Regions from separate parts of the Pseudoalteromonas sp. DL-6 genome, predicted to be linked through region 2. Evidence: predicted binding sites of a transcription regulator. Region 2 holds the regulator's gene; each other region holds the start of a gene.

Region 1 (7,618 bases), 970 kb from region 2:
AGTATTGGTTACGGTAAAAAAAGCCCACATAACCGCGCACTTCAAGTTTTTCGCCATTTTGCTGCGGTGTTAAACGCACGCTGTAGGTTTTACCGTTATTTGGGTCGAGTATTTCACCGTCTTCCCAACGACCATCTCCGGCATACGTTACATTTTCAATAATGGTCATACCCAACATAGGCTGATTCTTTTTATCACCATCACACTCGCTGCAAAGTGCATCTTGCTTATTTTTATTGAGTATTGTTTCAATTTTGCCAGTCAGTACGCCATCTTGTTCAGTAATGCGTACGTACGACTTTGCTTCTTTGGTGTCTTCATTAATGGTTTTCCAAAGCCCAACCGGTGTGGGGTTAGCTAATAACTTAAATGAGGCAAAAATACTGCCGACCAAAAATCCCATCAACAGCGAGTTAGCTCTTTTTTTATTCAATAAATTCATTGCGTTACTATATTAGCGATTAATTAAGCCATAGTAACAATAAACAACCAGATGCAAAACTGTTTAAACACCCAGAACGCGCTACATTTTTAAATAAAATTCGCGGCATAACGCCTGATACTGTGAGGTATAGCTATTATCATCGGCTCTTATACATAACTGAGTTGTGCTTACTTCGCTTTGCTCATAGCTAAAGGTCATTAAGCTGCGAGTAAAAGATTTATGCGCCGTTGCTTGTACTTGGCAATGCGCGTTTAAATACAGCCCTTGCTGCTGCGCCAGGGTTATGAATAACTGCGCCTCTTCACTAGGCAAAATTAAATTAAAACGTGCTTGCTTATGCGTTAAGCGTTTAAACGCAGCAATCAGTTCTGCAAAGCTTAAACCATCGGTATGGCGAGCGGCATTTCGCGCTGCATTATCACTTTTTAAACTGTGATTAAAATAAGGTGGATTAGATATAACGCAATCAAATTTAGTCTCAGCCGCAAACTGCTGAACGCACTGGTGATAAATATTAATGTCTGGCCAAGGGCTTTGCTGGCAGTTTTGTAAAGCTTGCTGGTAGGCGGCTTCATCAACCTCAACTGCGCTCACTTTTAAATGTGGCGCTCGTTGCTTACACATTAACGCCAGTAACCCCGTGCCTGTGCCAATATCTAATAACGAACTTGCACCGTTTAAATCAGCCCATGCCCCGAGTAAAATACCATCGGTAGAGACCTTCATGGCGCACTGGTCGTGCTCAACCTTAAATTGTTTAAATGCAAAACCAGACATTTTTTCACCTTTTCATTCACCAAGTAGGTTTAAGTGCGTATAATTAACGGCAATTGTCCCCTATTTTTGACACTCTATGCAATTTTCTGAATTTGATCTTGATGATAAGCTACTTAATGCTATTAATAAAATGGGTTTTGAAACCCCCACTAGCATTCAACAACAAGCCATTCCTGAGGCGTTGCAAGGGCGCGATATTTTAGCGTCTGCACCAACAGGTACGGGTAAAACGGCGGCATTTTTAATTCCAGCAATTCAATATTTAATGGATTTCCCGCGTCGTGATCCGGGCTTTGCACGGGTATTAATTATGACCCCAACTCGCGAGCTTGCTTATCAAATTCATGAACAATGTGAGTTACTTGCAAAGCAAACCCACTTAAAAATTGGGGTGGTTACCGGTGGTATAAACTACGGTACACATAAAGAAATTTTTGAAAATAATAACGACATTTTAATCGCCACACCTGGGCGTTTAATGGAGTATTTGGAAACCGAAAACTTCCACGCAGAAAACGTAGAAATGCTCATTCTTGATGAAGCAGACCGCATGCTCGACATGGGTTTTCGTAAAGAAATGCTGCGTATTTGTGATGAAGCTAAAAATCGCCGTCAGTGCTTTTTATTCTCAGCTACTCTTGAAGGTGACAGCGTAGAATTATTTGCAGAGCGTATTTTAAACGACCCTGCTCTACTTGAAGCCGAATCATCACGCAAAGAAAAAGCTAAAATACACCAATGGGTTCATTTAGCCGACGATTACCATCATAAACTTGAGCTATTAGTTAACACCTTAAATGGCCCTGATGTTAGTAAAGCGATTGTGTTTGTAAAAACCCGTGAGCGTCTTGAAACCCTTATTGGTGAACTAACCAATAACGGCGTTAAAGCTGCGTGGCTACGTGGTGAAATGCCACAAGATAAACGCATGAAAGCGATGGAAAATTTCCACAGTGGCAAAACTCGCATTTTGGTAGCTACTGATGTCGCCGCGCGTGGTATTGATGTAGCGGATATAAGCCATGTAATTAACTTTGATATGCCGCGCACTGCAGATGTTTACGTACACCGTATTGGTCGTACGGGTCGTGCAGGTAAAAAAGGCATAGCGATTTCACTAATTGAAGCGCACGACATTGGTATTCTTTACAAAGTAGAACGTTACATAGAGCAGAAGCTAAAACGCCGTGTATTTAAAGGATTAGAGCCGAAGCATAAAGAAGCTAAGCCACCGGTTAAAAAGCGTAAAGATCCAGTAAAAATGAAAGCAAAGAAAAAAGCCAAGGTTAAAAAGAAAAAGTAACCTTTGTTTTCTAACTTGTTTAATTTAGCCGACGTCTGTCGGCTTTTTTATGACTTATATTAATTTTATTAAAACAGTGAGTAAGCAATTCAAAGTAATATGTAAAAACTACTTAGCTGAATAACCATTTAACAAAATAACCAATAATTTCAATTGGTTAAATTTGGAATGAAACTTGTAACCCCTAACAGTATATGAGTATTAAAACGCCGAGTAACGGCGTTGCTTTTTAGTAACACACTAAGGATATAGTTATGAGTCGCATTAAATTTACTGTCGGTTTTATTTCGTTTTGTTGTTTATTTTTATTAGCCTCTGCTTTTAACGTCAGTGCAGCAACGCATTTAGCAGTAGTGAGTAGTGTGGCCACACAACCTAATTTACAACAATCTATTACTCATGAGTTACGTACTAATCCAAATTTAGAATTAGAAAATTTAAACGTACGCGTTAATAACGGTGACGTTGAACTCAAAGGCGAAGCTAAAAACGGTTTTGAACGTGCTCTTGCACAAAAGTTTTTAGAAAATATGGATGGGGTTAAACGCATTAAAAATAATATCGCTATTATTTAAGGTCTGTTGACCTTTGTGAATTAAATTTTTAGTAAGCGCAGCGTGTTGCTTAAACACGCTGCGTTTTTTATTGTGCAAAATAAATATCTGCATAAAAATAAATTTAAATAATGGCTTACATAAAAGAGTGCAGCGCAGCAGGCAATGTAAAAACGCGCTGCAAGTGGGAAATTATTTCCCACTCAATTTACTCAATCTAGTTTGATCTATTGTTGTCCTTGCTCTCACTTTTTAGCCGAGTGGTGGCTTATTTTTTCGCTTATCATGGCATCGAGCTTTTCACCGCCTTTAATACCAAAATCAAGGGTACGAATTGGAAACGGAATACTTATATCTGCCGCATCGAGTGCTTGCTTTACTGCCACAACCCCTTTGTGACGCACCGTCATAAAATCGGGCTCGCCAGGGTATTTAATCCAAAACCATACCAGTAAGTTTATACTGCTATCACCAAAGCCTTCTGCGTACACCGCGGTCTCATTTTTACGGATCACAAAGTCAAGTTGATTAATTTTATCGACGATAACTTCACTGGCTTTTTCTATATCGTCAGCGTAAGAAATACCTACTGGTACTTCTATTCTTCTGACCCCTAAAGTGCTGTAATTACGCAGTACATTTCTAAATAGTATTTTATTAGGAACCAGTATCAACTGCCCGTAAAAGCTCTCTATTAGTGTGTTACGTAAATTTATTGAATGCACTGAACCAAATACGTTATCGGTCTCGATAACATCACCCGCTTTGAACGGTTTACGAATACCCATAGCAATACCCGCAATTAGGTTTTCGGTCATATCTTGAAAAGCAAAACCAATGGCGAGACCAACAATACCTGCACCCGCAAGCAATGACGTAACGGTACTTTTTAAACCCATAAAATCAAGGGCAATAAAGACTCCTACACTCAAAACAATGACTTTAAAAATGGAGGCCATTAAGTCGGCAATTTGAGTAGAGTCGAGGGAACGACGCAATACTTTTTTCATTCCTTTGCCTGCAAGGCGGGCTATAAATGAAAATATAATCGCAATAATTACTGCAACGATAAAGTTTGGGATATGACTTATAACAACATCAAACCAGCCACCGAGCTTCTCTTCTATAAGTTTTTCGGCTTCTGTAATTGAGGGAATTGAGAGCATTTATCTTATACCTTAGTTTGGGTTAATAACCTAAGGTTTGCAAAAATAGCGCCAAAATAAAAAGCGATGCAATGCATGGCTTATAACTACTTAATTAAAGAGAGCGTTAATTTATTCTTAAGGTTACTTACTACACTTTTGTATCAATAGTTTTTAGTGTAAAAACCCACTTAAAGTATTTGCTATTATCATTAGTTATTTTACTTTCAACCCACAGCGAAAAATGATAGCGTGATATTACTCAATATAATAGGGATATTTTATTAATGAAATATATAATTTTTTTTACTATGCAGTTATGCATTATGTTTTCAAGTAATTCACAAGCCTCTCAAACAACCGCTGCTAGTTGTGACTATTGTAGTGCGGAAGGCAAAAAAATAACGGCACTTGCAGCCTCATTCATAGATGGTCAAAAAATTTGGATTATAGATCAACAAGGCACAGACTTTATTCTCGATGAATATAAAGCTGTATATACTGGAAATGACCAAATGCTTCAGGTTGGTGATTTTACTGTTGAGCATGTTAGTACTCATAGTAAAAATTCTACTTTATCGCGAATAGTTAGTAATACATTTACAGTTAATCAAGAAGCTCTTAGAAATATAGATAAAGAAATTAGCCATATAATCCTACCTCACGATGATGAATTTCAAAGTGCTTTTGAAGTTTCGCTTTTCCCTCAATTATTTGCGGGAAAAATGAGCGATAGAATAATGAATGACCCAGAAATTAAAAGTCAGTTTGATATTATTGACTCTCAAAACCAAGAGTTAAAAGCCAATCTTTCAATATCAATACCATTTTTAAGTACATCATTAAATTTATCTAGTCAAATAACTGTCAGCTTTACTGATGGTACTACAGTAACAATGGGTGTTGAGTTAGTTACAACTAATGGCACTAATGTGAAAGCAAACTTAAAATTTGAGCAAGCTCGTGATAAAGAAGGAAATATACTTCCTATTAAGTCATCAGGATTATCTCATTATAGGAGTGGAGTTATTCTTAATTCTGGCAATACAGGAAACATGGAGCATTTTGCTAGTTGGTTTGAAACACTACAGATTAGTGGTATAAAAGTTATAACCGTAAGAGGTGGTGGCGCTAACACTGGATCAATCAAAGATTGTACATACGTGGTAACAACTAATGCACAAGGAAAAAAGATAACAGAGCTTGTGTGTAGCTAAAATTGATATTATTTTACAAAAGTGCGTAATTGTAAATTTTTATAAATGGCAAATAAAGTCAACTCAGATAACAGGTGATGACTAACACTTAACTGCCAACGTTGTTACCTACCAACATAGGTTAATAAATAAAAAGCCATGCAATGCATGGCTTATTAAACACTTTAAACGATGTGTTAGCTTTGCTCTTCACGCAAAAATACCGGTTCAAGTTCTTTAGTGGTTGCCTCTGGGCAAAAGTAATAACCGGCTACGGTAAACTCTTTAAGCTGACTTAATTGCGTGACTTGGTTTTCGATAATGTAACGCGCCATCATGCCGCGCGCTTTTTTAGCGTAAAAGCTAATCACTTTATATTGACCATTTTTACAGTCTTTAAAATGTGGGGTAATAATTTGTGCGTTAAGCGCTTTTTTATCTACCGCTTTAAAGTATTCGTTAGACGCTAAATTAACTAAATATTGTGCATCTTGTGCCGCTAAAACGTCGTTAAGTTTATTAGCAATAATACTGCCCCAAAACTCATATAGGTTTTTACCACGGCTGTTTTCAAGCTTTGTACCCATTTCTAGGCGGTAGGCTTGCATTAAATCAAGTGGTTTTAATAATCCGTATAAACCCGAGAGTATACGTAAATGCTCTTGAGCATAATCAAGTTGCTTAGCCGTTAGGGTGTCGGCATCTAAACCGCCATATACATCGCCGTTAAAGGCAAGCACCGCTTGTTTAGCATTACTCGTAGTAAACGGTTGCGCCCACTCACTAAAACGTGCTGCATTAAGGCCCGCGAGCTTATCGCTAATTTTCATTAAACTACCAATCTGCGCAGGAGTTAGTTCACGGCATACTTTCATGAGCGCTTCGCTGTGCTCAAGTAATTCAGGTTGAGTGAACTTATCTGTTGCGGGTGGCGTGTCGTAATCAAGATTCTTTGCTGGTGAAATAACAGTGATCATAGTTAGCTATTGACTTGTAAATTATTTAATGTCAATTTCAACATTAAATGAGACGAAAAGCACGTTTTGTTTAAAATTATCCTACCTAAAACTCAACCGTTACCGTTTTTTCATTGATAAGGACATAAGACCTATCAAGCATTGTCACACTGTTGCAGTATAGCTATATTAAGGTAGTTTAGATTTTCTTTTAACTTGCTTGGAATGAGGAAAAGCAAATGACTAGCGCTCTACAAAGGCTTAAACAACATTCTTCTATCGTGGCCGACACGGGCGATATAGAAGCCATAAAAAAACATCAACCTGAAGATGCGACTACCAATCCATCGCTGCTTTTAAAAGCGAGCGAGATTGAAGCTTACAAACCTTATCTAGATAAAGCATGGCAATACGCTAAAGAAACCGAGCAACAGCCTGCAAAACAACTAGAGCTGGCTTGTGATTATTTTGCAGTATTACTTGGTAAAGAAATTAGCGAAATTGTACCGGGTTATATTTCTACTGAAGTTGATGCACGTTTATCATTTGATACCCAAGCAACAATTAATAAAGCACACACGCTATTGAGCCTTTACGAAAAAGAAGGCGTAAGCAAAGACAAGATTTTAATTAAAGTAGCCTCTACTTGGGAAGGCATTAAAGCCGCAGAACAGTTAGAAAAAGAAGGCACTAAATGTAACTTAACGCTTTTATTTAGTGATGCTCAAGCTCGTGCCTGTGCTGATGCAAACGTATTTTTAATTTCGCCATTTGTTGGCAGAATTTTAGATTGGCACGTAGCAAACGGTATGGAAAAACCAACCGACCCGCTTCAAGACCCGGGTGTACAATCGGTGCGTAGTATTTTTGAGTTTTACAAACGTCACGATTACAAAACGGTTGTTATGGGCGCAAGCTTTCGTAACACCGGTGAAATTATTGCCCTTACAGGCTGCGATAAGCTAACAATTAGTCCTAATCTTTTAGAAGAGCTAGGTAATTTAGAAGACGCACAAGAGTACTTACTAGAGAGCGACATTGCTAAAGAGCCAAAACCAGAGCCACTTAGTGAAGCACAGTTCCGTTGGTTACATAACCAAGATGCTATGGCCACTGAGAAACTAGCTGAAGGTATTCGCTCATTTGCAGATGCGCAAGAGCAATTAGAAGCACGCTTTAAAGCGATGTAACTAACAGCTGTTTAATGAGTTAAGAAACGTCGCTTTTAGCGGCGTTTTTTTA
Region 2 (7,618 bases):
TAAATGCAGTTTGAAGATCTTTACCAACCGTTAAGTGATGATGCAAAAGCGCGCGCCAAAAAAATAAAATTATTAATTTGCGACATTGATGGTGTGTTTTCTGATGGGCGTATTTATCTTGGTAACCAAGGTGAAGAGCTCAAAGCATTTAATACCAAAGACGGATTTGGCATTAAAGCCCTTATTAATAGTGGTTTTGAAGTTGCCGTGATCACAGGTCGTCACTCACAAATAGTTCAACAACGTATGAGTAGTTTAACCGTACAACATATATACCAAGGCCAAGAAGACAAACTCATCGCCTATCAAGAATTAAAACAAAAATTAGCGCTTAGCGATGAGCAAATTGCCTACATAGGCGACGATGGCCCTGATATGCCAGTAATGGAAAAAGTCGGGTTTGCAGTAGCCGTGAACGACGCCCACCCGCTGATTAAACGTTTATCGCATTATGTTACTCAGCTGCCTGGCGGCTTTGGCGCAGTGAGAGAACTAACAGACTTACTAATGCTTGAAAACAATAAGCCACTTACCAGCCAAGGAACCAGTTCATGAATGTGGCGCGCATTATACTGAGCGTTTTATTCATAAGCTGTATGGTTTGGCTTTGGTATCCTTACTTTACTCAGGTAGATATTGTTGCGGATGAACAAACTCAAGTTATTGCTAAACCCGATTATACCGCGATTGAGCTAAAACAAACCGCTTACAATGATCAAGGTAAAGTAAGCCATAAAGTGACTGCGGTAAAAATGGAGTTATATCAACAACTCGGTTTTACCTTTTTTGAAAAACCTATATTTACGTTATATAACGAACAGCAAACATGGCGTATTAACGCTGATGAAGCCACCCTCTACGACGATCGGCAACTGGTGTTAGAGGGTAATGTGAAAGCGCTAAATTTAGTCGATAACGCAATGATCGATACGATCACAGCCGATAGCATCAATGTAGATATAAAACTACTGACTATGCAGTCACAGCAGCCAGTCGTTATTACAGGACCGAATTTAAAAATCATCGGTAAAGGCCTTGAAGCCGATTTAAAAACCGAAGTGATTAAACTTATTAACCATACGCGAACCCTATATTATGACCAATAACCTATTTAAAATTTTAATTGTTCCTTCACTACTGATTGCATTTCAAAGCCATGCAGAGGAGGCCGTTGAAGCCCCTGCGGCTAATCAAATTTCAATTAGTGCTGACAGACAGGAAGGTCAATTAAAAGAAAACGTGGGCATTTTTGAGAAAAATGTTGAAATTATTCATGGTAATCGCCGCATTACCGCCGATCGTTTAGAAGTACATAAACGTGATGACTTAGGCGAGAATAAGCAACTTTTAATTGCCACAGGTAGCCCTGCTTACTTTGAAGAAACACAAGCTGATGGCACCATCATGAGCGCCAGTGCCAATGAAGTTCGCTATGATGTATCGCAACGTTTTTTAACCTTAATCGGTGATGCCAGTATCGCTCAAGCAGGTCAAAAAATTACCGCTAAAAGTATCACCTACGATATAGAGCAGCAGTTGATTAGCGCAGAAAAAGATGAAAATTCAACCGATCGTGTACACACCATTTTGGTGCCTGTTGAAAACAAAAAAGAAGACGATAAAGGCCAACCATGAGCACATTAAAAGCAGAGCTATTAGCAAAAAGCTATAAAGGCCGTGAAGTGGTGAAAAATGTTGGCCTAGAAGTTGAAGCTGGCAGTATTGTCGGTTTACTTGGCCCCAATGGCGCAGGTAAAACCACGACCTTTTACATGATTGTAGGTCTTGTACCGAGCGATAAAGGTAAAATATCAATAGATGATCAAGATATCACTTTATTACCTATGCATAGCCGAGCTCGCCTAGGGATTGGTTACTTACCACAAGAATCATCGATTTTTAGAAAGCTGACGGTTTACCAAAACTTAATGGCTATTTTAGAAACACGTAAAGAGCTTAATAAACAACAACGTGAAGATACCTTAAATAATTTACTTGATGAATTTAGCATTCAGCATATTCGTGAAAGCCAAGGTATGGCCCTATCAGGCGGTGAACGTCGCCGCGTTGAAATTGCCCGGGCATTAGCAGCAAACCCTAAATTTATACTATTAGACGAACCCTTTGCAGGGGTTGATCCTATCTCTGTATTAGATATTAAAAAGATTATAGAGCACCTTAAGAATCGAGGGATTGGCGTATTGATCACAGATCACAACGTACGCGAAACACTTGATGTTTGTGAAAAAGCCTACATAGTTTCTCATGGGGAGTTAATTGCATCAGGCACTCCAGAATATGTATTAAACGATAAAACAGTACGCGATGTTTATTTGGGCGAGCAGTTCAAGCTCTAATATGTGTGTTATTCCACTAAGCATCTGCTAAGATTAATTATACTTAGGTCTGTTGACCTTTCAAGGTTGAATTTGCAGCAGTCTGTTTGGTATTTAGGCAAGGCAGAGCCTATGTGATGTGGTATTCCCCATAAATAGGCGATAACGCAGCATCAATGCCAAACAGGCGCTGCCCTTCGGGTTCTGCCTAGGGACGATTTACTTTTTGTTGCTCGGTTTTGACTTAGCCCACTAGGTTACAAACCTCGCGCCGCGATTAAACCGCCCCTAGTTTGAACGAATTTTAATCCGTAAAGGTCAACAGACCGTAATTTAAAAGGATTGTTAGAGATAAATGAGGCAATCATTACAGCTGCGCATGGGCCAGCAACTTACAATGACTCCACAGTTGCAACAAGCAATTCGCTTATTGCAGCTCAGTACATTGGATCTCCAGCAAGAAATTCAAGAAGCGCTCGATAGCAATCCCTTGCTTGAAGTTGAAGAACAAGATTACAGCGAAGATGCTGCGGGTAAAAACGAACAAAAAGCCGATAACAATGAATCAACGCTAAGTGCTTCAGCTGACGAAAAACCTAGCGAGTATGAGCAAGACAGCGGCGAAGCCATGAGCAAAGACACCATTAGCGATGATATGGCAATGGATGTTACATGGGATGAATACATGAGCGCAGCACCTGTCTCTTCATCGGGACCGATGCCTGAAGATGAATCAATTTATCAAGGCTCTTCAACTGAAACGCTGCATGAATATTTAATGTGGCAATTGCAACTGACGCCATTTAGTCCTACAGATGAAGCCATTGCGATTGCAATAGTAGAAGCCGTGGACGACTCAGGTATTTTAACCCTTAGCTGTGAAGAAATTTTAGAGAGCTTTAATCAAGAAAACGATGACGAAGATGAAGTTGAACTTGATGAAATAGAAGCGGTATTAAAGCGTATTCAATTATTTGATCCGGTAGGAATAGCCGCGCGTAGTTTACAAGAGTGCTTGTGTATTCAACTTAATCAGTTTGATAAAGACACGCCTTTTTTAAACGAAACAAAAATGATCTTAACCGATCATATTGATTTGCTGGCTGCACGTGATTATCGCACGTTAATGAAAAAAACTAAGCTCAAAGAAGATGAGCTTAAAGAGATCATGACGTTAATTCATACCCTTAGCCCAAAACCGGCGGACACTATTGTCAGAGAAGAGTCAGAGTATGTTATTCCTGATGTGTCGGTTAAAAAAATTAAAGGGCGTTGGGTGGTTGAACTAAACCCTGATAGCATGCCTAAAATTAGGGTAAACAGCCAATATGCGGCTATGTCACGTACTGTTAAATCAAGTGGTGATAGCCAGTTTATTCGCTCACACTTGCAAGAAGCAAAATGGTTTATAAAAAGTCTAGAAAGTAGAAACGACACGCTACTTAAAGTAACTAACTGTATTGTGCAGCAACAACAGGCCTTTTTTGAACATGGTCCTGAGGCGATGAAGCCTATGGTACTTAATGACGTGGCCGAAATGGTAGAAATGCACGAATCGACTATTTCACGTGTTACTACGCAAAAATACATGCACACACCACGCGGTATTTTTGAGCTTAAATATTTCTTTTCAAGCCATGTAAGCACTGAAAATGGTGGCGAATGTTCATCTACAGCAATACGCGCATTAATTAAAAAATTAATCGCTGCAGAAAACTCAGCTAAACCATTGAGTGATAGTAAAATTGCAGATATATTGGCAGAGCAAGGAATTAAAGTAGCAAGGAGAACTATTGCAAAATATCGCGAATCTCTAGCTATTCCCCCGTCGAATCAACGAAAAAGTTTGATTTAAGGCGTACAACAAAGAGGAAAATGTTTATGCAACTGAACTTAACTGGTCGCCATGTAGATATTACTGACTCGCTTAGAGACTACGTAAATAGTAAATTTGCAAAGCTGCAGAGGCACACTGATCACATAACGAATGTGCACGTTATTCTCGATGTAGAAAAACTAAACCAAAAAGCCGAAGCAACCGTTCATGTTAGTGGCGCTGAGATTTTTGCTTCTACTGAACACCAAGATATGTATGCCGCTATAGACTCGCTGATTGACAAGCTAGATCGTCAAGTAATTAAACACAAAGAGAAACTTGCTCGACACTAACACTATGAAACTAAGCTCACTTATCTGTCAGGACTGCAGTAAAGCTGCGGTCCTTTTTAATAGTAAAAAAAGAATTTTAGAATTTATCAGTGAATTGGCTCACAATAAACTGCCCTATTTAACACAACAAGATATTCTTAACGCGTTAACCGCCAGAGAAAAACTAGGGAGTACAGGTATAGGCCGAGGAATTGCAATTCCACATGGTCGTATGAGTGGTGCACAAGAGCCTCTTGCACTTATACTGGTGAGCGAAACGGCTATTAATTTTGATGCGATAGATAACCGACCGGTCGACATTTTTGTTGCCTTAATTGTCCCAGACGGTGACAATCAACAGCATTTAAAGACCTTAGCTACCATTGCAGATAAGCTCAACGATAAAGAATTTTGTAAGCAATTACGGGCGGCAAAATCCGACAATGAGCTGTATCAAGTCATTGTCAGTCAACCGTAGTAACAATAAAGGGTGATAAATGGAATTAATAATAATAAGTGGTCGCTCAGGTTCTGGTAAATCTGTTGCGTTACGGGTTGTTGAGGATTTAGGTTATTATTGTGTAGATAATATTCCTTTAAATTTATTACCATCTCTTGTTCGAAGTGTTTCCGACAGCTACAACAAAATTGCCGTAAGTGTTGATGTGCGTAACTTACCTAAAGAGCAGCAACAGTTTAATGAAATCATTGAATATTTACCTGGTTTCACTAAACCAACGGTGTTTTATTTAGACAGTGACGATCAAACATTAATTAAACGCTTTTCGGAAACTAGGCGTCTTCACCCTCTTTCTATTGATTCTCTACCGCTTGATTTAGCAATAAAAAAAGAAAAACAACTACTGGATGTTTTGATCAATCATGCTGATCATATGATTGATACCACTGATTTAAGTGTGCATCAGCTGGCTGAGTCTATCCGTGAAAAAATACTCGGTAAAAAAGACAAACAACTGATCATTACCTTTGAGTCATTTGGTTTTAAGCACGGTATACCCAAAGAAGCAGATTACGTATTCGATGCCCGATTTTTACCAAACCCGCATTGGGAGCCTGAACTTAAGCCACTCACAGGGCTAGATCAACCGGTAAAAGACTACCTAGCCAGCCACAGCATAGTACAAAAATTTACATGGCAAATTCAAACCTTTGTACAAACATGGTTGCCGCATTTAGAAAGAAATAACCGCAGCTATTTGACCATAGCCATTGGTTGTACTGGTGGGCAACACCGTTCTGTTTACTTAGCGCAAACTATAGGTGAAAGTTTTGCAATGAGTCATCCTAATGTAAAAATTCGTCACAGAGAACAAGAATAACATCAAAGAGAATAGTAATGCGGTTAGAAAACACATTTTTAATAAAAAACAAATTAGGCCTGCATGCCAGAGCGGCAACAGTACTGGCACAGCTTTCTGTGCAATTTGATGCCTCAATCACTTTATTTCAAGACGATAAACAAGCCGCTGGCGATAGTGTATTAGCACTTATGTTACTAGAGAGCAGTCAAGGCAAAGAAGTGAAGGTAGTATGTGAAGGCCCTGACGCAGAACCTGCACTTAATGCAATTGGTGAGCTCATTGACCAACGATTTAATGAGCAAGAATAAAATAGTTCATCATTAAATCATCATCCTAAGCTAAGGTTAATAGTGGTTGAGGTAGTTTGCTCATATAAAGTAAGATAAACTAAAATTGAATAGCATTCATAACCCTTCCACTATGTAATAAAATTTAATTAAGGACGCCAATGCCTGAAGCTTTAGAACAAGATATTCCACTACAACAACTAAAACAGGTGACTAAGTCACTAAATAGTGGTCAATTTGTTCAAGTTAGGCGCATGCTAGCAAAAACGGCACCTTGTGATACCGCACTTCTTTTAGAATCATCTCCCCATAAAATTCGTCGCATGCTCTGGCAACTGGTTGATCCTGATGTACAGGGCGATGTACTTGAAGAGCTCTCTGAAGACGTACGTTTGGGTATTATTGCGCAAATGGCACCTGAGCACATTGCGGCTGCAACAGAAGACATGGGCCATGATGATTTAGGGGAAGTACTACGTAGCCTGCCTGACACCGTTTATAAAGACGTTGTCAGCGCTATGGATATTCAAGATAGAGAACGTGCAACACAAGCTCTATCCTATCAGGAGCGCTCTGCTGGCGCCTTGATGAATATCGATACCGTAACTATTCGCCCAGATGTAACTCTAGATGTTGTACTACGTTATATTCGCTTACGCGGTGAGCTACCAGAAGGCACCGATGACTTATACGTTGTAGATAAACATAACTGTTTTTTAGGCGCCTTATCGCTAAGCACTTTATTAACTAATCCTCCAGAGAAAATTGTTCAGGATTTAATGGATGAAGAGTGTGAATCTATTCCTATTTCAATGGATGAAAGCGAAGTAGCGCAACTATTTGAACGGCATAACTGGATATCGGCACCAGTTGTCGATGACAACGCGCATTTGCTTGGTCGTATTACTATTGATGATATCGTTGATGTTATCCGTGAAGATGCAGAGCATAGCTTATTAAGCTTAGCGGGTCTTGATGATGAAGAAGATACCTTTGCGCCGGTCTTAAAAAGCTCTAAAAAGCGCTCAATTTGGCTAGGTGTAAACTTACTAACTGCATTGCTGGCTGCAATTGTGGCGAGCTTTTTTGAAAACACCTTAGCTATATTACCAATTCTTGCTGTGCTCAATGGCATTGTCCCGTCAATGGGTGGGGTTGCAGGCAGCCAAACTTTAACTTTGGTTATTCGCGGTATTGCGGTAGGTCATATTAACCAAACTAACCAACGTTTTTTATTATTAAAAGAACTCGCTATCGGCGCGATAAACGGTATGGTTTGGTCTATCCTAATTGCCGGTGTCGTTGCGCTTTGGCAATGGGATTTCAAACTCGGTGGTGTTTTAGCGTTTGCTATGTTTATGAATTTAGTTGCAGCAGGTATTGCGGGTGCTAGTATCCCACTATTGCTTAAAAAAATGAAAATAGATCCAGCACTTGCAGGCAGTGTGGTACTAACCACAGTAACTGATATTGTTGGTATATTTGCCTTTTTAGGCACTGCAACTTGGTTATTGATTTAGGCTTC
Region 3 (7,618 bases), 1.1 Mb from region 2:
CAGCGTAAGCTATCCATGATGGCTTGTTCAGATTCAGGTGTGCTGCGAACTTGGTCAGTATCTTCAATACGAAGTACAAATTCACCGCCTTGCTGTTTAGCAAAACAGTAGTTAAATAAGGCAATGTAAGCGGTGCCAAGATGCGGGTCACCAGTTGGCGACGGAGCAACACGGGTACGAATTGTCATGGTAATGTCTCTTTTAATAAGTGAGATGGTATGAAATACCAATAAATATTTTAAGCGGCTACTTTGTTTAAGTAAGCAATAATATCGTTTGATTCATAAAGCCATTTAACTTGGCCATCTTGCTCAATACGTAAACAAGGTACTTTAACTTTTCCGCCTTGCTCTAATAGCTCTTGGCGGTATTGCTCATCATTTTTTGCATCGCGTGTTTCAATTTTTAAGCCTTCACGCTTAATTGAACGGCGCACTTTTACACAAAAAGGGCATGCTTTGAATTGATAGAGCTTAAATTGTGCGGTTTGCTGATCAAGCTTAGTTTGCTCTTGCAGATCACGTTTTTTGCTACGCGGCGTAAAAACAAAATTAAAAAATAAGATGATACAACCTAAAACCCAGCGAACTAATTTCATCTTCAATACTCTTTACAACAAATTTAAGGTGCAAGATTTTAACACAAAAAAGCGCAACACTATAAGCGGATTATACGTTGCGCTATATCGTTAAAAAAGTGCTTAATTACAACACCACCATATCATCTCTGTGTAGCACTTCCACGCCGCTATCGTAATCAAGTAAATGGCTGATTTGATTAGAGTGTGCGCCTTTTATTTTATCGATTTCAAGATGACTAAAGCGAGTTAACCCGCGTGCAATAATTTGCTCGTTTACATCAATTAAGTTAATTAAATCTCCACGTTCAAATTCACCTATTGCACGCGTAATGCCTTTAGCAAGTAAACTAGCCCCCTTAGATTGCAATGCATGCACCGCACCGGCATCAATTAAAATTTGGCCACTACTTTTAGGCCCTGCCAATAACCATTTTTTTCGGCCATCTTTAGGCGCGGTAAGTTTTAAAAAACGGGTGCCTGGCAGTTGTTCGCTCATGCATTTTAAAATCACGTTTTCATCAGCGCCTTTGGCAATAATCACCTCAACCCCAGCTCTTCTGGCAATATCTGCTGCCTGTAGTTTGGTTGCCATACCCCCTGTGCCTAGGTTTGTACCGCTGCCACCCGCAAGTTGGCGTAACTCATCATTAATATGAGTAACTTCGTCAATCAAGGTGGCGTTAATGTCGGTGCGGGGATCGCTGGTAAATAACCCTTGTTGGTCGGTCAGTAGCAGTAACTTGTCGGCATTGGCTAAAATAGCCACCAATGCCGACAAGTTATCGTTGTCACCTACTTTTATTTCGCTAGTAGCAACTGCGTCATTTTCATTAATGATCGGCACTACATCATAATTTAATAAGGCATTGAGGGTATCGCGGGCATTTAAATAACGCTCTCTGTCGTCAACATCCGCGCGCGTTAGTAGCATTTGCCCGACGTTAACGCCATATAACGCAAATAAACTTTGCCAAATATGAATGAGTTGCCCCTGTCCAATGGCGGCCAACATTTGTTTGTCTATTAATGTGCGCCCACAGGGTTTTAATAGCTGTTCGCGACCTGCGGCAACCGCACCGCTTGATACCAAAATAACGTGATGACCTTGCTTTTTTAGCTCACAGCATTGGCGAACAAGTTCCACCATATGTGCTTTGTCTAACTTATCGGTACCGCCAGTGAGTACGCTTGTACCTAGCTTTACAACTACGACCTGATCCCTTTGCATGTTTTTTACTTTGCGCAATAAATGATGAATTTATTTATACCAGTTCGGTATTTTTGAACAAGTAAAAAATATTCAATCACCCCCTCTGCGTGCTAGGATCGCACTATATTCAACCGTTTAAATTACGCCTTATGCCTGCCAGTTTATGTTTAATTATTGCCACCTTTTTGTGGGGTAGCTCCTTTATTGCACTTAAATACGCGATTGCGATTTATGACCCTGCCTTGGTGATATTTTTACGTATGCTCACCACTTTACTGATTTCGTTATGTTTATGGCGTTACGTAATTCGCTTTGAATATTTAAAAGGCGATTGGAAGTACTTATTAGGCATGTCGCTGGCAGAGCCTTGCTTGTACTTTTTATTTGAAGGCCACGCAATGGAATATACCTCAGCGTCTCAAGCGGGGGTGATTGTTTCTTGTTTACCCATTATTGTGGCATTTTTAGCGTTTTTCATGCTCAAAGAGCATATTAGTAAAGCTATTGTGGTGGGTTTTACGCTGTGTATTGGCGGCAGTATTTTACTGACCTTGCTCTCACCGAGTTCAAGCCAAGCCCCAAACCCATTACTGGGGAATTTTTTAGAATTAATGGCCATGGTGTGCGCGGCATTTTATACCGTGTGTATAAAACATTTAGCTAACCGTTATTCCCCACTCACATTGATTGCTCTGCAAGGCGTGAGTGGTAGTTTGTTTTTTGCTCCGTTTTTACTGTTTATTGACCTACCCAGTGAAAACCAACACGATTTAACCGCACTAATGAGCATTTTGTACTTAGGCTCTTGTGTTACTTTGGGTGGGTACGGCATGTACAACTATGCGATTAGTAAAGTGTCGGTATTAACCGCCGCGGCTTATTCTAATTTAATCCCTATTTTCACTTTAATTTTGTCAGCCATTATCCTCAACGAAGTACTAACTCTTGGCCAGTGGATCAGCATATTTGTGGTGTTTATAGGCGTAATGATTAGCCAACGCCATCAAGAACTAGTGGTCGATATTCCTAACTCAACTTCGGGTGAGAATATTTCTGCCGACACTAACCATCTTAAATCGGTACCCGAGGCCAGTGAATCAAAAGGGTAACAGGTTAATAAATACAACCCTGATTGCTGCAAAAAATCGGTGTTGTACTGATTAATTACCTCAACATGTGTTACTGAATAATGCTGCACTTGGCCATTTTTAAGTTGTAGAGAAAATTGCTCCCCCACTTTAGCGTTTTTTAAAAACGCAAAGTGGGTATCGTTGTGGCCAGCAATAAGTGCTCCTTGCGAATTACCAAAATCAGCCCCACCTAAATCCCCTGCTGGTAAAAAGTGGCTCGGCGCAAACGCTAAATTTCTACCACTTGCACCATCAAGCACGGTTAGTCGCTTATTATGCTTTGGCCATATTATTTGTGCTACGGGGTAACTATCAGCATAAAACCACGGCTTAATTTTTTTATTGGGCGATTTAAGGGTCGTTTGCCAAGCTTGCTCTATTAACACTTGTGCAAGCCACGCCTTTGCCTGCATGTATACACCATGGCCAAACAAGCTCAGCCCTAAGGCAAGTAAACCTATGCTTAGCCACTTTTTCATTTACAGCGCCTTACTAACAACAGACCACCTAGAAGTAGTAATGCTCCAAACACAATATGTATTTTGCTTTGCCCATCAGTTTGCGGCAAGCGCATACTCATTCCTTGTGGCATAGTATTAGCCACTTGTGTGCTTTGTTTAGCAACTTCTTTAATAGTGGTCTCTTCTATGGCAATAAACGCAGTAAATGGGCTAAGTAATTGATGCTCAAGCGCGAGCTGCTGCACTTGCTGTTTTACAACACTTTGTTGGTTGTATAACAATAACGACTTTATTTTTTGACGTGCCCAAAGCTTATCAATTCCCGTGGCTTTTGAACTTGCTTGCGGATTAAGCTTAACCTTAAACTCCCCATGCGCCGTTTGCCCCGTAAAAGTAATTGCATCGGTATTGTCTAATTTAATGGCCACCATAATGGGCTCAGCAAAATATAGGTCCGGCAAAGGTGAGGGCCAAAAATCTAAGCTCTCTCCATTTTTATTTGTTAACGCTAAATTAGTCATCGCCGGGTGAGCAAGTTTATCAAACAACTGCTGCATTTTCGGCTGCACATCATGAGCACTGCTTATAAAGGTGTAAGTTCCCTTGCCTATATCAGCGGCACGACGCATAAAATAACGGTTAGGCGCACTACCAATGCCCACAGTAAATAAACGGCTATCACCTAAGGTATACGCAATATGTTTAAATAACTGATCTTCGTTACTTACGCTACCATCGGTTAAAAATACAACTTGGCGTACAAACCCTTCAAACTGCGTACCATCGAGTACTGCATCAAGTGCGCCTTTTATTTCAGTTCCGCCATCGGCTTGTAAGTTATAAATAAAACGCTCTGCGCGACGTAAATTAAAGTCACTGGCAATTAATGGGGTTTCACTCATGGCTGCAACCTCATTATTAAAACTGACAATATTGAAGCTATCATCACTATCTAATAATGATAATGCGTAAAACAGCGCTTTTTTAGCTTGTTCAATAGACTGCCCATGCATAGATCCCGAGGTATCAACTACAAACACCATTTCACGCGGTAAACGCTGAGATTGAGTAAAGCTATCGCTTGGCGGCATTAGCATTGCTAACGCATACTGCTCACCATTTTGTGCTTGCTGAGTAAAAAGTGCAGCTTGCGCTTGCGCTATTTGTAGTGGCTTAAACTCAAGTACAAAGTCTCTATTTATGGCTTGCTGTGGTTTTAGCACAATGCTGTATTGCCCAAATGCAGGGTTTTCAATATTAACTTGATGGTACTTAGCGTTTATATCAACCAATTCTAAGCCTATATCCATGTTAATTGTTAAGCTTAAATCGCTGGCATTTGTCGCCTCATTGGTTTGTTTTGTGTAAACAGGGCTTAACCAACCCTGTGGAGTGAACGAAGGTGCATTAGCGCTTTTTATCGCATGTGTATCTTGTTCATCGTTAACTTCCCCTGTTATTGCATGATAGCGTGGCGTAATTGTAGTTGGAAAATGAATCGCAAAGGTTCCGTGTTGGTAATCAATAATCTCTTGATACTCAAGCGTTATAACTATTTCTTCTCCTGGCCCTACATTTGCCACATTTGTAATAAACATATTTGCACGCTGCTGTCGCAGCAATGAAGCTTGTTTGCCTGCTTTTTTGGCAGCTTGGTACTGTTTTTCAGCTTGGCGTTTTTTTGCTATTTTACCTTTGATAACTCGCTCGCCAATGCGCATGGTCATTGCTTGCACGGCGCTTTCATCGGGTAAAGGAAATACATAACGTGCATTTACGGCAAAAGGGTTTTCATTTATGTAGTGCTGCGTTACTACAACATGATTAATTAGCCCTGTTAGGGTCATTTTTGCATCGCTTTTTAAAATAACCCCAGGGTTAACCGCCACTCCTTGGCTATCAAACAAAGATAGTTTTGGCGACTGTGCATGGCTTTTAAAGCTGGCCAAAAGCACGATAATAATAAAAATAAAAAGGCTTACCTTGGTAAGCACTTTGGTGGGTTTACTCAACATAAATCACTCCATCGAACGCCTTGCGATTAATTGCTTGCTGTTTGATCAGTCGTTTGATTAAGCGCACGGGTAGTGAGAGTAACGCGTCTGTCAAAAAAGTTATCTTCAAGGGTGTTACTATTTGCTATGCTTTGTTGCTCGCCAAATGCTTGTGCGCTTAAACGTGTATGGCTTACACCTTGTTTAATTAAGTAACTTTGTACGGCGTTTACTCTGGCTTTTGAAAGTAATAAGTTTGCTTGCTCTGCACCACGCTGATCGGCAAAGCCACTTAAATCGAGCGCGAGTTGCGGTTGGCTTTTTAATAACGCTACCAATTGATCAAGCTGCTTGGCAAAATGAGGAGCAATATCGCTAGATCCAGTTTTAAATTGCACCGTCATTGCCAATAAATTATTAAGCTGCGATTGAGTTAATTGCTCATTTTGTTGCGCCAGCAGTTCAAGTTGCGCCTCTAGGTGACTGTTATGATTAAGTACATGCTGGTAGTCGTTGGTTTTCTCTGCCATTACAATTAAAGCTTGCTGCTGCTCAGCAATGGTTTGCTCAGCTACCTTGGCATCGCCAATCAAACCACCAGCAAATGCGCCTACAAACGCGCCGATTGGCCCACCAACAACACCACCAATAATGGCACCAGTGCTCAGGCCAACAATTGTTTCTTTTTTTGCTTCTTTTGATGGGGTATCCGCAGCAAATACTGGCGTACAAAAAGTGCTAACAAGTGTGAGTGCGATTAATGTTTTCTTCATGATCTATTCCTTACTATTAATAATGGTTGGCAAGCTATTGGTTGGCACTTGCGTTGTATTGGTAATTTCAATAGCTGTATTAAAACACCATGAAGTGGCAATAAAGGGGAGTAAAAATGGCAAACTGCTGAGCAATTGTGGCAAAAAAATGGCAATTGTGTTTTTAACCTTACTTAGCGCAAAAACTTCGCTATAGTGCGCCTAAGTCAATATGAGTAATTAAAAAATGAAAAAAATAGCTATCGTTGAAGATGAAACTGCCATTCGCGAAAACTACATAGAAATGCTGAGCGCTCAAGGCTATCAGGTAAGTGGTTATGAAAACCGCCCTCAAGCAGAAGTAGCTTTTAAAGAAGCACTCCCCGATTTAGCCATTGTTGATATTGGCTTAGGCCATGAAATAGATGGCGGCTTTTTACTGTGCCAAACACTGCGTTCACTTTCTAAAACCTTACCAATTATTTTTTTAACCGCTCGCGACAGCGAAATAGACACCGTATGCGGCCTGCGCATGGGCGCCGATGACTACTTAACCAAAGATATTAGCTTAGCGCATTTAGCCGCGCGTATTGGTGCGTTATTTCGCCGCATGGAAGCATTAGAGCAACCCGCCGATGCCAACGCATTAATAATTCGCGGTCAACTAACACTCGATACGCAACGCATGCAGGTGCTTTGGCAGCAACAGTTGGTTGATTTAACCGTAACTGAGTTTTGGATGCTGCATTCACTCGCCCAACGACCTGGCCATGTTAAAAGCCGTAATGAGTTAATGAGCGATGCTAAAATTTATGTAGATGACAGCACCATTACCTCGCATGTAAAACGCATTCGCAAAAAGTTTATAGCACTCGATAGCCAGTTTGACTGCATTGATACCGTGTATGGCATGGGTTACAGGTGGGAGCAACCCACATGCTGAGATTTGGCCTACGCAGTAAATTTATTCTACTTTCATGCTTTTTGTTTTTGTTGCCATGGTTAGGCTACGAGTACGTATGGGAAATGGAAAAGTTTTTACGCCAAGGCCAAGAAAAAACGCTCGTAGGCACTACACGCGCACTGGCAACAGCCCTGCACGAACGCCCCGCTTTATTTGACGAACAAACCAACTTTTTAGATCAAGTTGTAAAAGGCCGCGATCTCTATGCTTATAATTTAAAAAGCCCAATTCAGCTCGATGGCAAACTCAGCGATTGGGACGCTTACCAATCGCTGTTTTGGCTTTATGATAAACGCTACTTACAAACAGCCAATGATAACCACCAACTGCGCGACTTATCATTTAGCCACATGGTGGGTAAGTTTGATAATTACTTATATGCGCTCTTTAACGTCACTGACGATGCTTTAGTTTACCGTGCCAAAAACAGCCTCAGCATTACCAATAATGACTATGTAAAAATTGGCCTAAAAAACCCTGATGGGCAATTTAATACTTATATTATTGCTCCGCGCCAAGATGGCTGG

The links. The regulator sigma-54, encoded in region 2, starts transcription at its own class of promoters, with help from an activator protein. The targets are predictions, from matches to a motif close to GTTGGCACGNNNNTNGNNT.
Region 1: B1F84_RS12795 (BON domain-containing protein) is a predicted target of sigma-54. The motif match lies at 2,688-2,706, and genes of this name have one in related genera.
Region 3: pdsR (proteobacterial dedicated sortase system response regulator) is a predicted target of sigma-54. The motif match lies at 6,174-6,192, and genes of this name have one in related genera.

The regions. Positions count from the first base shown of each region.
Region 1 covers NZ_CP019770.1:2,730,710-2,738,327, forward strand. Annotated here, with positions in the region: gene B1F84_RS12780 (DUF2147 domain-containing protein) at 1-442, opposite strand, end outside; gene B1F84_RS12785 (methyltransferase) at 524-1,222, opposite strand; gene srmB (ATP-dependent RNA helicase SrmB) at 1,299-2,525, shown strand; gene B1F84_RS12795 (BON domain-containing protein) at 2,780-3,100, shown strand; gene B1F84_RS12800 (mechanosensitive ion channel family protein) at 3,325-4,245, opposite strand; gene B1F84_RS12805 (hypothetical protein) at 4,512-5,441, shown strand; gene yaaA (peroxide stress protein YaaA) at 5,618-6,397, opposite strand; gene tal (transaldolase) at 6,616-7,566, shown strand.
Region 2 covers NZ_CP019770.1:463,158-470,775, reverse strand. Annotated here, with positions in the region: gene B1F84_RS02170 (KpsF/GutQ family sugar-phosphate isomerase) at 1-3, shown strand, start outside; gene kdsC (3-deoxy-manno-octulosonate-8-phosphatase KdsC) at 4-555, shown strand; gene lptC (LPS export ABC transporter periplasmic protein LptC) at 552-1,106, shown strand; gene lptA (lipopolysaccharide transport periplasmic protein LptA) at 1,096-1,635, shown strand; gene lptB (LPS export ABC transporter ATP-binding protein) at 1,632-2,357, shown strand; gene B1F84_RS02145 (RNA polymerase factor sigma-54) at 2,692-4,191, shown strand; gene hpf (ribosome hibernation promoting factor) at 4,218-4,505, shown strand; gene ptsN (PTS IIA-like nitrogen regulatory protein PtsN) at 4,510-4,962, shown strand; gene rapZ (RNase adapter RapZ) at 4,982-5,824, shown strand; gene B1F84_RS02125 (HPr family phosphocarrier protein) at 5,842-6,114, shown strand; gene mgtE (magnesium transporter) at 6,255-7,613, shown strand.
Region 3 covers NZ_CP019770.1:2,615,416-2,623,033, forward strand. Annotated here, with positions in the region: gene gltX (glutamate--tRNA ligase) at 1-188, opposite strand, end outside; gene B1F84_RS12250 (glutathione S-transferase N-terminal domain-containing protein) at 239-598, opposite strand; gene proB (glutamate 5-kinase) at 705-1,808, opposite strand; gene B1F84_RS12260 (DMT family transporter) at 1,940-2,899, shown strand; gene B1F84_RS12265 (class GN sortase) at 2,794-3,399, opposite strand; gene B1F84_RS12270 (marine proteobacterial sortase target protein) at 3,396-5,396, opposite strand; gene pdsO (sortase-associated OmpA-like protein PdsO) at 5,423-6,148, opposite strand; gene pdsR (proteobacterial dedicated sortase system response regulator) at 6,375-7,070, shown strand; gene pdsS (proteobacterial dedicated sortase system histidine kinase) at 7,064-7,618, shown strand, end outside.